2 regions of the Chitinibacter mangrovi genome follow, and region 1 is predicted to be linked to the other one. Evidence: predicted binding sites of a transcription regulator. Region 1 holds the regulator's gene; the other holds the start of a gene.
The links. The regulator HrcA, encoded in region 1, represses chaperone genes, less so after heat shock. The targets are predictions, from matches to a motif close to ATTAGCACTCGNNNNNNNCGAGTGCTAAT.

Region 1 (7,581 bases):
TTGGGTGAGCTCTCCCTGGAAATATTCAGCGCGGCGCGGGTAATTAAATGCAATGGTTGATAGCGCATCGACAATCCGGAATGAGCCGGTGTATCGGCCGTAATTCGTTTCTGCGCCTAGGATGGCGAGCAATACCTCGGGGGCAACTTGGTATTTGCGCGTGATGTCGCCAAGCAAAATCGCATTTTCGCGCCAGAATTTGGCGCCATTGTTAATGCGGGTTTTGTTAACGAAATTGGCTTCAAATTCATGCCATGGGCGGCTGGTGGAGGGCTTGTCCAAGATCGTGATGATATTGCCTTTGAATTCGGCCTGTTGCAGCCAGCCCGCGATTTCCTCGGGGGCAAAGCCATGATCCAGTGCAGTTTTGTTGATGTATTGCTGCACTTCAGGGCGGCTGATTAATTCGTCGTCGGCCAAGACGGCGGTGCTGCTGAGGGTGAGGAGGAGGGTCGCGGCTAGGGTTTTGAAATTCATGGTTCGCTCAGTTTTGGGGTCGGATTCGGCGCGCTGGCGCTGAACGGGGCGTAGGTCGGTGATTCACCTGCGCCGGATTAATTGGGTTAGTTCGCTTAATGAGTACTTAATTAGAGAGGGCCGAGCTCAGCAGCTTGGCGGTGATGTCCACAATCGGTATCACGCGCTCGTACGCCATTCGCGTTGGGCCAATCACGCCCAGCGTGCCAACGACTTCGCCATTGACTTGATAGGGCGCAGTAATTACCGAGCATTCATCGAGCGGCGCTAGGCCCGACTCGCCACCAATATAAATCTGTACGCCTTCGGCGTGGTGGCCTTGCTCAAGTAATTGCAATAGGGCGGTTTTTTGTTCAAAAAGTTCAAATAGCTGACGCATGCGCTGCATATCGCCGGAAAAATCATGCAGGCCTAATAATTGGTGCTCGCCAGCAATCACCATATGTTCGCTATTGAGATTGCTGCTGACTGCCACAGCGGCATTCATCAGGCTGGTCAGGTCTTGTTTGACGCGAATGACATCGCTTTGCAGCCAGCCCAGTAGATTGCTCAGCGTTTTTCCGGCGCAATGCTCATTTAAAAAGTTAGCAGCGTTGATGAGCTCGTTGGGCGCAAAATGGCGCTCGGTTTGCACGATGCGGTTTTGCACATCGCCATCATTGGTCACCAAAATCAGCAACACGCGCTTATCACCGAGTGGCAAAAATTCGATTTGCTTTAAATGCAGCTCGCTGCGCTTGGGCGTCATCACCACGCCAGCAAATTGCGTCAGCTGTGACAATAATTGCGACGCCGCCACAATGCTGTGCTGCGGATTATCATTGGGTAGCGCATGCGTGGTGGTGATCTGGATTTGCTCCAGCGGCTGCACTGCCAGCAGCGTATCGACAAACAGCCGATAGCCTTGCGCGGTGGGAATCCGCCCCGCCGAAGTATGCGGGCTGGCCACCAGACCCAGATGCTCCAGATCGGCCATCACATTGCGGATCGTCGCACTGCTGACATCCAGCCCCGAAAATTGCGACAAGGCTTTCGAGCCCACCGGCTGGCCGTCGGCGATATAGCGCTCGACCAGCGTTTTGAGCAGAATTTGAGATCGGTCGTTCAGATGCATGGGATTACCTAAGTCAAAAACGAGCGAAAAGTATGAAGTGCAAGGCAGAAAATGGCGAAAACCGGAGTTTACTCGAGTAAATGAGGATTTTGAGCCATTTTTTCGATGCGTAGCGAGTGCAGAGCTAGCAGCAATTCATGCTTTGCAGCCGTTTTTCGCTGGATTTTACCTGCTCTTTGGTATATTAATGCGGCTGCTCCCCGATAAATTCAAGCCTTCAACGCCATGCACAGCCTATTCAAAACCATCGCCCTTGTGGGGCGCCTCAATACGCCATCGCTGGGCGACCCGATCCGCCGCCTCGCGGCCCTGCTCGAATCGTGCGATGTCAAAGTCCTGATCGAAGGCAAAATTGCGCAAGAGCATGAAATTAGCGCTTACCAATGCGTTGATCGCGATCACATCGGTAAGCTGGCCGATCTGGTGATTGTGCTAGGGGGGGATGGTACCATGCTGTCAGTCGCACGGTTATTGGCACCGTACCGTATACCTCTGATGGGTATTAATCAGGGGCGGCTGGGCTTTATGACTGATATTCCATTGCATGAGATGGAAAAATCGGTCCCCAATATTCTGGCCGGGCAATTTGTCCCTGAAGAGCGCATCTTGCTCGAAGCGAGCATTTTGCGCGAGGGCAAAACCATTAATACCTCGCTGGCGTTTAACGATGTGGTATTTAGCCGTGGCTCGATAGGTTCGATGATTGAATTCGAGATTTTTGTTGATAGCCAGTTTGTCTACAGTCAGCGCTCGGATGGCTTAGTCGTTTCAACACCAACCGGCTCGACCGCGTATGCGCTGGCCTCCGGCGGCCCGATTTTGCACCCATCGCTACCGGCGATTACCTTGGTGCCGATCTGCCCGCAATCACTGTCGAATCGCCCGATTGTGGTGTCTGAAAACGCCCAAGTCGAATTTCTGCTCACCCGCGGCCAAGACGCTCGGGTGTATTTCGACAATCAATCCGATTTTGAACTACAGGAAATGGATAAAGTCCTGATCCGCCGCTATACCAACTCGCTGCGCATTCTGCATCCGCATGGGTATAGCTACTACGATATGTTGCGGGCTAAGTTGCGCTGGGGTGAGAAGTTATTGTAATCACCGCTGGAAACTACTGCGAAGCTTGATTACTGCGTTAAAAATCTCCTCAAAATCCTCATTTACCTCGGTAAATTCCGGTTTTTCGTCGATTTTTGCCTTGTACTCAAGTTTCTCGCTACGTTTCCAGCTCGCTTTTTATTCTTTTCTAGTCGGTCGATAAAACTGATTTTGCAGTTAATCGCCCACATCCTGTTTTTCCCTCTTGCCCAAAATCCAAACTTTCCTTAAAGTGAACGTTCGTTCTTATTGAGGCGCGCCGCTCCATGCTGTCTGCTCTGCATTTACGCGATTTTGTTATTGTTCGTGAACTTGATCTGGATTTTGCCAACGGCCTAACGGTGCTCACCGGCGAAACCGGCGCGGGCAAATCGATCATTATCGATGCACTCGGCTTGTTGCTGGGCGAGCGCGCCGATGCGGGTGTGGTGCGTCATGGTTGCGAGCGTGCCGAGTTGTCTGCGGAGTTTGCCACCAGCAATCTGCCGCAAGTGGCTGCGTGGCTCGCGGAGCAAGGCTTTAGTGATGAGGGCGATCAGTTGCTGATTCGCCGCATTATCGACGCCAGCGGCAAATCGCGCTCGTTCATTAATGGCAGCCCAGCAACCTTAAATCAGCTCAAAGCAGTGGGCGAGTGGCTGGTCGATATTCATGGTCAGCACGCGCATCAATCGCTATTGCGACACGACGCGCAGCGCGAATTGGTCGATGCCTATGCTGGCGCGACAAATCTGGCGCGTGAGGTCGCCAAGCATTACCAACACTGGCATAGCCTGGCGAACGAGCTGCAATCGGCTGAGCAAAATGCCGATCGTTTCGAGGCGGAGCGCGAGCGGCTGCAATGGCAAATTGATGAAATTGGCGGCTTGGCGATTGCCGCAGATGAATGGCCGGAATTACAGGCCGAACATAAACGCCTGCACCACGCCGCTAGCCTGATTGAAGGTGTACAAAGCGGCCTGGATGCATTGGCCGATGGCGATGACAATTGCCAAAGCTGGCTGGCTACCGTTGCCCATCGCCTGAGTCAGCTCGCCGAGTTCGATCCGGCGATTAATGAAACGCTGGAATTGCTGGCTGGCGCAGAGGCACAGCTATCCGAATCAGTATCAAGCTTGCGCCATTATGCTGATCGACTGGAGCTCGACCCGAGCCGCTTGGCCGATGTTGAAGCGCGGATGGATTCGCTATATCGCGCCGGGCGTAAATACCGCGTTGATCCTTCCATGTTGGTTGAGCAATTGGCCGAGTGGCAGGCGCGTTTGGCCGAGTTGGGCGGCGCAGAAGGGCTCGATGCCTTGCGTAAACAGGTCGCGCAAGCCGAAAGCCAGTTCCGCAAACACGCGGAAAACTTATCCAAGCAACGCGCCAAAGCGGCTAAGACCTTATCCAAGCTCGTGACTGAACAAATGCAAACGCTAGCACTGTCGGGTAGCCGTTGCGAAGTGGTATTAATTGAACAAACGCAGCCTGCCGCATTTGGCCTAGAGCAAATCGAGCTGCAAACGGCGAATCACCCCGCCTCTCCGTTGCGGCCAATGGCCAAAGTGGCCTCAGGCGGCGAATTGTCGCGCATTAGCTTGGCGCTGCAAGTGGTGACCAGCCAGGTGGCGAATGTGCCAACGCTGATTTTTGACGAGGTCGATGTTGGTATCGGCGGGCGTGTGGCCGAAATTGTTGGGCGGCTGTTGTCTGAGCTTGGCCAAAGCCGTCAGGTGCTGTGCATCACACATTTGCCGCAAGTGGCCGCCTGCGGCGCGCAGCATTTGCAAGTGGCCAAAGCGCAAGCCAAAGACGGCGTGCGCAGCAGTATTGCGCAATTAAGCCATGAAGAGCGCATTGAAGAAATTGCGCGCATGCTCGGTGGGCTCGAAATCACCGATACGACGCGTCAGCACGCGGCCGAGATGTTGGCTTAGGTAGGTAGCTTGGCGGTATCATAGTCGGCTTGATGAAGGCGTTTGATACCCGATGAGTGATCTTGAGTTTATGCAGGCCGCTCTGGCCGAGGCCGCTAAAGCGGCGGCGCAGGGCGAGGTGCCTGTTGGTGCGGTGGTGGTGCATCAGGGGCAAATCATCGCCCGCGCGCATAATCAACCGATTGCGACGCACGACCCGAGTGCGCACGCCGAAATGCTGGCGATCCGCGCCGCTGCCCAGCAGCTGGGCAATTACCGCCTTAGCGATTGCGAGCTGTATGTAACGCTCGAGCCTTGCATCATGTGCGCTGGCGCGATTTTGCACTCACGCCTCAAGCGGGTGGTTTACGCCACAAATGATGCCAAAACCGGTGCGGCGGGCAGCGTAATCAACCCATTCGCCGAACCCAAACTCAATCACCAGACGCACATCGAATCTGGCTTGTGCCAGCATGAAGCCAGTGCCTTGTTGGGCGATTTTTTTGCCCAGCGCCGAGCCGCGCAGAAAAAAACCAGCCGGGATATTGAGATTGCAGGATTGAATAATCTGCGAGATCTGGGCGGACTAAAAACTGCCGATGGCCGCACGGTGAAAACGGGAATGGTGTTTCGCTCCGAGCAATGGTTTGGCTTACCTGAGTCAAGCTTGAAAGCCGCGCAGGCATTGCAGCTGCGCAGCGTGTGGGATTTTCGCTCCTATGGTGAGCAAGTGCGCCATCCAGATCCGCACCTGCCGGGCGCGGAAAACTACTGGCTGGATGTGCTCGCCGATACCGAGCAAACCTTGGCCTTCGATGTCGCCCAAATGCTCGAGCGCCCCGATTTGCTGCAGCGGCATCTGGGCAATGGCGGTGCTGAGCAGATGATGCTAGCGCTGTACCGCGATCTGGTGGCTAGCCCGACAGCGCAGCAGGTATATGCTCACTGGCTAAATACTATCTGCTCTACAGAGCAATACCCCTTGCTGATTCACTGCACGGCAGGCAAAGACCGTACCGGCTGGGCATCCGTTTTGCTGCTCAGTCTTCTGGGTGTGCCGCACGAGGCCATTTTGCGTGATTATCTGAGCAGCCACGACAAAGTGATTGCCAAATACCAGCCGCTGATCGAGCGCTGTGTGGCGGCTGGTGGCGACATTCGTATTCTGCACGCTATTTTTGGCGTGCAGGCGCAATACTTGAAAGCCGCCATGCACGAAGTGAAAAAGCAGGCCGGTTCGATGCCCCATTATCTTGCCGATGTCTTGGGGCTGACTGCTAATCTACAGGCGGCACTGAAGGAGCGCTTGCTCTCGGAGTAATTCATTCCATTGGTCAGCAGGGCGCGGCTTTAAAGCGTGTATTTCGTCGGCGACAGCATAGCTTGAATCAGCATGTTTGAAAGGAGATGCCATCATGCGCAATATCTTGCTGATTTCTGTCGCCATGTTGTGTGCGACAACTGCGCAGGCCGATGTGCTCGACGACAGCGCACAACGTACCAATACCATTGCGGCCAAGCAAAATAGCCAGCAAGTGGGCGAGCGTCTGGCGGCTAATTACTCGCAGTTGGCAGGCTCGACACAAAATGCTACAGCGCTGGTGAGCGGATTACGCTCGGGGCAAAACATCACGCTGACAAGCACTTCCGGCACCACCAGCACGATCACCGGAACAGGAAAAGGCATGGGCTGGGGTGAGGTGAATATTGCTTTGTCGCTGGCGCAAACCAGCTTGCAAAAGAGCAATATCAGCAACCCGACTTCTGCCGAGCTGGCGCAAGCCATGTCGAATATTACTTCTTTACGTGCATCAGGGATGGGCTGGGGAGCGATTGCCAATTCAATGGGGCTTAATCTGGGTAGTGTCGTCTCTAAAAGCCGTGCCAATGAGCGCGCTTTATCGCAGCAAAACCGCCGGAGCGAAGTGGTCAAAAATCAGTCGCAGAATAAAAAATCCAGCCAGCATCACAGCAGCAAAGACACGGCGAACAGCGGGAAATCACCAGGGTCAGGCTCCGATAACGGAAAAGGTGGCGGTCAAGGTGGTGGACGCGGAAATGGCAATGGTAACGGCGGCGGGAATGGTGGAGGAAACGGCGGTGGAAATGGTGGTGGGAACGGAGGAGGGAACGGCAATGGCGGTGGCCGCTCCTGATCGTATCTAGGCTCATCTTGGCGTGTAGAAAACGCCGCTAGCTCGCTAGTGCAGATAGCGCCCACAGGCTGGCATCAATCTGGATCCGGTTAAATTCTGCACTGTCGAGCTGGCATTGAGCCAGCAAATCTTCGGGCGGCCAGCCCAGCTCGCTGCATTCAGCCAGCTGCAGGTAGGGGGTGAATGCAGTGGCTTTATCTTGCAGTGTATCGCTGATGGTCGCGGGTGGATTTAGCTCTGCCAGCAGTAGTGAGCGTGGTACACGCAGCAAAAAATCCAGCAGCGAAAATAGCCCAGTCAGAAACAATAATTCACATTCACTCGCACTAAATCGCGTGGCCGCTGCCAGCTCCATCAGCCGTGCGCGCGTCAGAGCGGTTTCCAGTAGCGTCTGGTCCAGCTCCTGATCGCCTTTGCAGGAAAACAGCAGTAAAGACAGCCAGCGGTACAGGCGCTGATTGCCAACCACGACAATAGCCTGATCCAGATTGCTGATCGGCTGCGCCAAACCCAGCGCCGCAGAATTGACGTAGCGCAGCAGGCGTGCGCTCAGTGCCGGATCACTTTTCAGCTCGGCAGCAATGATTTTTGCATCGGTGTTTTGGCGGACCAGATTGAGCACCTGATTTAGCCGCAAAAAGCTGTCCGGAAAGCTCAGCTGCTGGGCCTGGGGCCAATTGAAAACACGTCCGCTGACGTAGTCGGCACCCAGCTGAAAGCAGGCCTCAGCCGCTTCACGGCTGTCGATGTCGTTGACCCAGAGTTGGGCATTCGGCGCAATTTTCCGGCACTCGTTCACCTGCTGGCTGAGTACAGCAAAATCAGGCGATTGCAC
Region 2 (7,581 bases), 1.3 Mb from region 1:
AGTCTTCTTCATGATCCTGCGCAAAATAGCCCGGCTCGGCTTTTTCTGCCCATTTGATCGTACCGGCATCCGGCTCCAAGACCCCCACCAGCATTTTCATCAGCGTCGATTTACCCACGCCATTCCCACCGATCACCGCCATTTTCTGGCCCGCTTCAAAAATGAAGTTCAGCTTGGAAAACAGCGTTTTGTCGAAGGCTTTGGATACATTGGTCATTTCAAACGCTTGGCGATGCAGCTTTTGCTTCTCGTCCATTTCAAAGCGGATATACGGGTTCTGACGTGAAGATGGCTTCACTTCAACCATACCTTCCTTGATCTTGTCCGCCAGTTTCAAACGGCTGGTCGCCTGACGGCTTTTCGATTTATTCGCCGCAAAACGCTGCGCAAACGCCTGCAACTCGGCCACGCGCTCTTTGGCCTTGCTGTTATCGGTCAGCGCGCGCTCGCGAGCCTGAGTCGATGCCAGCATATAATCGTCGTAATTACCCGGGTAAATCTGGATATTGCCGTAATCAACGTCGGCCACATGCGTACACACCTGATTCAAGAAGTGACGGTCATGGGAAATAATGATCATCGTTGAATTACGCTCGTTCAACGTGTGTTCCAGCCAGCGAATCGTGTTGATGTCCAAGTTATTGGTCGGCTCATCGAGCAGCAGCACGTCAGGGTTACTGAACAGCGCTTGCGCGAGCAAAACGCGCAATTTCCAACCCGGTGCCACATCTGACATCGGGCCATTGTGCTGCTCAATCGGCACGCCCGCGCCAAGTAGCAATGCGCCCGCGCGCGCTTCGGCGGTATAACCATCATATTCAGCGACCAAGCCTTCCAGCTCGGCAGCACGCATATAGTCGTCCTCGGTCGCATCCAGATTGGCGTAAATGGCATCACGCTCGTGGATCGCCGCCCACAATTCAACGTGCCCTTGCATCACGACATCGAGCACGCGCTGATCTTCGTAGGCAAACTGATCCTGCTTTAATTTACCGAGGCGAACGCCCGGCTCGAGCGAAACATTACCTGCACTCGGCTCCAGATCGCCACCGAGGATTTTCATAAAGGTCGATTTACCGCAACCATTGGCGCCAATCAAACCATAGCGATTACCATCGCCAAATTTTACCGAGACTTTTTCGAACAGTGGCTTGGCGCCAAACTGCATCGTAATGCCATTAGAACTAATCATATTGTGCGTGTGCCCTATCACCATCAGCGAGAAGAATTCGCTCAAGCTCGCCGCAAAGCGCGCAGCCAAGCGGCTGAAAACGCAGTATTTTATCACAGCCCCTGCGTCTGGTTTTGTAATTACAAAACAGCATGATTCGGGCAAAATGTGCGCAACATCACATTACTGCAACAGCGCGGGCACTATATCTTGGAAAAACAAAGGCAAAGCTTGCCGCAAAGCCAAGAACACGTTTATCGTTGCAGGATAAAAATATATTTAATAATTAAGGCATAGCTAGGAATAACCCTATGTTTGACTTTAAAAGTCTGATCGGGGCGCTGCTCGGAAAACGCGAACAAGAAGGCGTCCACAACTACAAGTCGGCCACGATTATGATGCAGGAGCTCCCCGAGAGCGACATCCTGCAAGCGCAAATCGAAATTGTAAAAGCACTCAAACAACTTAATAGCAACCCGAAAACCAGCGCCAAGGAACGCTTTAAAACCGTTCCTTACTTGGATGAAAAAGCCCGCTCACTGCAGGCGCATCTGGTGGAAATCTATCAGGGCAAAACACTGGACGACGGTGCCAGCCCGAAGCAGGTTTTACCGACCTTACTGGCATTCTGGAACGATATGGGCGATGCCTATCGTTTCTGCGTCAAACAAGCCAGCCAAAGCCTGCCACGCGGCCTAGAAAAAGAGCTGCAAGTGTTTACGCTGCGCGGCATCATGTATTTTGTCGAACAGGCTCGCTGGTCTTATTTGCGCTACATGGAAGTCGATAGCCGCACCTGGCGCAACTTGAACCGCCTTTACCTATACGCCGAGCAACAGGGTTTTGCCTCAACCCCTTTGCAGCCGTATCCGGAAATGGAAATCACCGACGTGCGCCGCGAATACATGGTGCTGATGATGCTGTCGCTGGCGCACCCGGAAAAAATGCAATCGGCGCAAATCGAGCTGGTGACCCAGTGGCTCAAGCGCTGGGTTAGCCGGATCGATCTGGAAACCCAGATCAACCCCAACCGCCAGCTATTTGCCATTAATGTGGCCGGATCAACCCCACCCAAACGTTTGCGCCGCGATATGGTCGGTGAAAACTGGCGCTACTGGTTTACCGAAACCTTGGTTTTGCACATCAAGGAAACCATCGAAAAACTAAATCAGGGCGAAGAAGCCAGCCAGTTGGGGCTGCCACCGGATTCGGCCAATGCCGCCAATCTGGACTTGATGCAACATCTGATCTCGCTCTGGTCACGCGACGCACCAGCGCCGGTACGCAAGTCGGAGCGCCGCGCCACGCAAAAATCGATTAATGTCACACGCGGGCTCGATGATGTCATCAGCCATCTGCGCGGCACGCCACCGCAGCAATCGAGCCGGGATCGCTGGACGATTGATAATGAAAGCGCCACCGGCTTTGGCGTGAATTACCAGACAGATCGCGAAGACGCGCTGCAAGTGGGTGAAATCGTTGGTATGGATGGTGTCGGCATGAGCCCGGTTTCGGTCGGCATCGTACGCCGCATTACCAAAACCCGCGAAGGTCAGGTGAATGTCGGCATTGAAACGGTGTCGCAAACGCCCATCGTCGTTGAGCTCACGCCGCTACTGGGCAATCGCAGTTTTTTTGGCGTGTATTCGCCAGAAAACACCACGATCAACCAGAATCGTTTCCTGGTCGTACCGCAAGCGTTTTTTGCCGACAATCGCGAATTCCGCCTTGCTGCGCAAGGTAAAACCTACCGCATCCGGCTCTCACCGGCGATTGAACACACGGCCAATGCATCACTGGCTAATTTCGCTGTTTTGGAAAAATTGTAAAAAAAATTGCAAAAAAGCGAGACAAGCGCAAAAAACCTTGCTAATATGCGCACCTATTCAAGAACGGAAGCGTGGCTGAGTGGTTTAAGGCAGCGGTCTTGAAAACCGTCGGGGATGTGAGTCCCCCCAGAGTTCGAATCTCTGCGCTTCCGCCAATGAATACATAAATGAGCTCTGACGCTGTCGGGGCTTTTTTATTCGAAATACAATTTAAAAGTACGGAAGCGTGGCTGAGTGGTTTAAGGCAGCGGTCTTGAAAACCGTCGGGGATGTGAGTCCCCCCAGAGTTCGAATCTCTGCGCTTCCGCCAAAAATTCCAAAATGCCCTGAGCTTGCTCAGGGCATTTTTCATTTCCCCGGGGTATTGCCCCGCAGAGCAGTCTGCTCCTAGCCTTCAGGCATATACCCCAAGCAAAAATCCAGCAGCATCACCTACTGCAACCTCGTCTGCGAAAGACACAACGATCGCCAGCACCAACAACCGCCACTTTTAGAACAAGCAAAGCTGCTGCCCCGTAAAAAGCCGATGATTTTTAGCGTCAGCCTCTTGAAAAGCCCTGCACTCGCCCCTACTATTTAGCACTCAAGCGCAGAGAGTGCTAAATGCCTCTTCTGCCAATCAAATTCTGAATTAACGAACTTGTACTCAGGAGTTTTAAACACCATGAAAATCCGTCCATTGCATGACCGTGTTGTGATCAAGCGCGTTGAAGCTGAAGAAAAAACCGCATCAGGCATCTTGCTCGCAGGCAGCGCAGCAGAGAAACCGGATCTGGGTGAAGTGATTGCAGTTGGTGCAGGCAAAGTACTGGACAACGGCAGCGTTCAAGCGCTCACCGTTAAAGTCGGCGACAAAGTATTGCTGGGCAAATACGCGCAAAGCGTGAAAATCGACGGCGAAGAGCTGGTTGTTGTCCGTGAAGAAGAAATTTTCGCGATCGTTGAGTAATCCCACAATCAAACATTGTTTCCCGGCATTACGCCGGATGATCATGAATTTGGAGAATTGAAAAATGGCTGCAAAAGAAGTTCTGTTTGGTGATAACGCACGCGCAAAAATGGTCAACGGCGTTAACGTATTGGCGAACGCAGTGAAAGTGACTTTGGGCCCTAAAGGTCGCAATGTGGTTCTGGAGCGCTCTTTCGGCGCGCCAACGATCACCAAAGACGGGGTATCTGTTGCCAAAGAAATCGAATTGAAAGACAAATTCGAAAACATGGGCGCACAAATGGTCAAAGAAGTGGCGTCTAAAACTTCTGACATCGCCGGTGACGGCACCACAACTGCAACCGTATTGGCGCAAGCCATCGTGCAAGAAGGCATGAAATACGTTGCGGCCGGCATGAACCCAATGGATCTGAAACGCGGTATCGACAAAGCGGTAGTGACTTTGGTGGGCGAGCTGAAAAACATCGCTAAGCCTTGTACAACCAGCAAAGAAATCGCTCAAGTTGGCTCGATCTCTGCCAACTCTGACGAAATCATTGGCGAAAAAATCGCTGCTGCAATGGACAAAGTCGGCAAAGAAGGCGTGATCACCGTTGAAGACGGTTCAGGTCTGGAAGACGAATTAGACGTGGTTGAAGGTATGCAGTTCGACCGTGGCTACCTGTCACCGTACTTCATCAACAACCCGGACAAACAAATCGCTGCACTGGACAACCCGTTCGTACTGTTGTTCGACAAAAAAATCAGCAACATCCGTGATCTGCTGCCAGTACTGGAACAAGTCGCTAAAGCAGGCCGTCCACTCTTGATCATCGCTGAAGACGTAGATGGCGAAGCGCTGGCAACTCTGGTTGTGAACAACATCCGCGGCATCTTGAAAACGGTAGCCGTTAAAGCCCCAGGCTTCGGTGATCGTCGTAAAGCGATGCTCGAAGACATCGCGATCTTGACTGGCGGTACTGTGATCGCTGAAGAAGTTGGCTTGTCACTGGAAAAAGCTGACTTGTCATTGCTCGGTCAAGCTAAACGCATCGAAGTGGCGAAAGAAAACACCACCATCATCGACGGCGCTGGCGCTGAAGAAGCGATCAAAACTCGCGTTGCGACCATCCGCAAGCAAGTTGAAGAATCAACGAGCGATTACGATCGCGAAAAACTGCAAGAGCGCGTGGCTAAATTGGCCGGCGGCGTTGCAGTGATCAAGGTTGGTGCAGCAACTGAAGTTGAAATGAAAGAGAAAAAAGCACGCGTTGAAGACGCGTTGCACGCGACTCGCGCGGCGGTTGAAGAAGGTATCGTGGCAGGTGGTGGCGTTGCGCTGCTGCGTGCCCGTTCAACGATTACCGAGCTGAAAGGCGCTAACGCCGATCAGGACGCGGGTATCAAGATCGTTCTGCGTGCCATCGAAGCGCCATTGCGCCAGATCGTACAAAACGCAGGCGACGAGCCAAGCGTTGTGGTTGCCAAAGTACTGGAAGGCAAAGGTAACTTCGGTTACAACGCAGCTTCTGGCGAATACGGCGATATGGTTGAGATGGGTGTACTCGATCCAGCCAAAGTAACTCGCTCTGCACTGCAACACGCGGCTTCTGTAGCCGGTCTGCTGTTGACGACCGATTGCATGATTGCCGAATTGCCGAAAGATGATGCACCTGCAATGCCAGACATGGGCGGCATGGGTGGCATGGGCGGCATGATGTAATTTGCCCCAGCGCAAAAAAACGCCACTGGCTCCACCGGTGGCGTTTTTTTTACCTTGAACTTCATACCCGCAATCGGTAGAGTTTGACGACAGCACCTAAACGATAAAGAGATTGTTTTGACACCTGCAGTTGTGGCCTTACTGGGTAATGATGGCGATTTCTACCCGCACCACCTTGAGCAACAATACCCGCGCATACTGGAGCAGGTTGTTGCGCTGTGGGGTAGCGAACAGCTCGAGCCTTTTATCAGCGAGCTGGCCGTCGATGAGCGCGGCACGCGCCAGGGCTTTCCGCCTGCAGTGGCATCCGAGTTATTTACACTTTATCAGCTGCATACCCAGCGCTTTGGCGGCGAGCCCGAACAGGAACAAACCTGGGATCATGTCAAACTGCAAGACGACGGGCTGAGCTTTTACGAAGTCAACGGCACGCAAAAAGATTACTTTCAAGCCGCCGAAACCGGCAATACGCTGCGCGTGCTGGTTCACCTGAAGGCAGGCATCAACATTGAAACGGGCGATGAATATGGCAAAACCGCGCTAATCTGGGCGGCGACCCAATCGCATCTTGCGCTGGTTGGCCTGCTGCTATCGCGCAATGCCAATACCGAAACACGCGATCTGGGCGGCTTTACCGCTCTGCACTGGGCTGCAGCTGCTGGCAATCTATCGTCACTGGCGCTGCTGCTTGAACACGGTGCGGCGGTGAATGCGCAAAGCAAGGCCGGCATTACTCCGCTGATGCAAGCCGCATCACGCGGACACCATGCCGCCATCCGCACCTTGCTCGAAGCCGGGGCCGATCTGGGCCTGCTGGACGATCACGGACAATCCGCGCTGAGTTATGCCCTGCAAACCAACCACTATCGCAGCAGCGAAACCTTGCTACTGCAATTTGCCAAGCTAGATCCCGCCAGCAAAAGCAAGCATCAGGCCACGCTGGCCCAGGGGCTGAGCCATACCAACCCGGACATCCGGCAACTCTTCATCAAGCATCGCTTCGATCTGCAAGTTGGCTAAGGCCCACCTCCCCCGCTGTTTGACTTAACCATTCGCCAGGCGGATATTGCGCCGCGCCAAAGCTTCGTCCCAGCGTTGCTGCTGCACCGGGTTGCTAATCTGCAGCGCCGGGATGGTCAGCGGCGTGCCCTGGGCGCTCATGGCTACCATGGTGAAATAACAGCTATTGGTGTGTCGCTGCGTTTGTTCGCGGATATTTTCTGCCACCACCCGGATGCCCACTTCCATCGAGGTGCGCCCGGTGTAGTTCACGCTGGCCAGAAAATGCACCAGCTCGCCCACATTGATCGGCTGCTTGAACATCACCTGATCCACCGACAATGTCACCGCATACGCACCGGCGTATCGGCTGGCGCAGGCGTAGGCCACCTGATCAAGCTGCTTGAGCAAAGCACCACCGTGTACCTTGCCAGAAAAATTGGCCATATCGGGCGTCATCAACACCGTCATGGCCAGCTCATGCCGTGGTAAATCGCTCATATACCCTCGCAATGTATTGCTCTGAAAAGCATATTATTCGCTTGCTAGTGGGCAATACCAATAAAAAACGGGGCAATGCCCCGTTGTTTGATGTTGCTGCAACACGCAAACGCTCAAAGACCTGCATTATGCGCCTGCTGATCAGCATGGTATGAACTGCGAACCATTGCGCCAACGGCAGCGTGTTTGAAGCCCAGCTCGTAAGCACGTTTTTCAAAAGCCTTAAACTGATCCGGATGCACGTAGCGCAATACTGGCAAATGACCATTCGATGGCTGCAGATACTGGCCAATGGTAATCATGTCGATGTCGTGCGCGCGCATGTCTTCCATAACTTGGTAGACTTCTTCGTCCGTCTCACCCAAGCCCACCATAATGCCGGATTTGGTATTCACCTGCGGGTACAGGCGTTTGAATTCTTTCAACAGAT

Region 2: the regulator HrcA is predicted to act here: its motif matches at 3,576-3,604, upstream of ABHF33_RS11190 (co-chaperone GroES).

What each region holds. Positions count from the first base shown of each region.
Region 1 covers NZ_CP157355.1:44,385-51,965, reverse strand. Annotated here, with positions in the region: gene mltB (lytic murein transglycosylase B) at 1-477, opposite strand, end outside; gene hrcA (heat-inducible transcriptional repressor HrcA) at 584-1,591, opposite strand; gene ABHF33_RS00210 (NAD kinase) at 1,817-2,692, shown strand; gene recN (DNA repair protein RecN) at 2,959-4,611, shown strand; gene tadA (tRNA adenosine(34) deaminase TadA) at 4,664-5,911, shown strand; gene ABHF33_RS00195 (hypothetical protein) at 6,006-6,746, shown strand; gene ABHF33_RS00190 (EAL and HDOD domain-containing protein) at 6,784-7,581, opposite strand, start outside.
Region 2 covers NZ_CP157355.1:2,368,138-2,375,718, reverse strand. Annotated here, with positions in the region: gene ABHF33_RS11210 (ABC-F family ATPase) at 1-1,192, opposite strand, end outside; gene ABHF33_RS11205 (hypothetical protein) at 1,483-3,000, shown strand; tRNA gene ABHF33_RS11200 (tRNA-Ser) at 3,066-3,155, shown strand; tRNA gene ABHF33_RS11195 (tRNA-Ser) at 3,221-3,310, shown strand; gene ABHF33_RS11190 (co-chaperone GroES) at 3,665-3,949, shown strand; gene groL (chaperonin GroEL) at 4,014-5,651, shown strand; gene ABHF33_RS11180 (ankyrin repeat domain-containing protein) at 5,769-6,671, shown strand; gene ABHF33_RS11175 (acyl-CoA thioesterase) at 6,696-7,151, opposite strand; gene lipA (lipoyl synthase) at 7,265-7,581, opposite strand, start outside.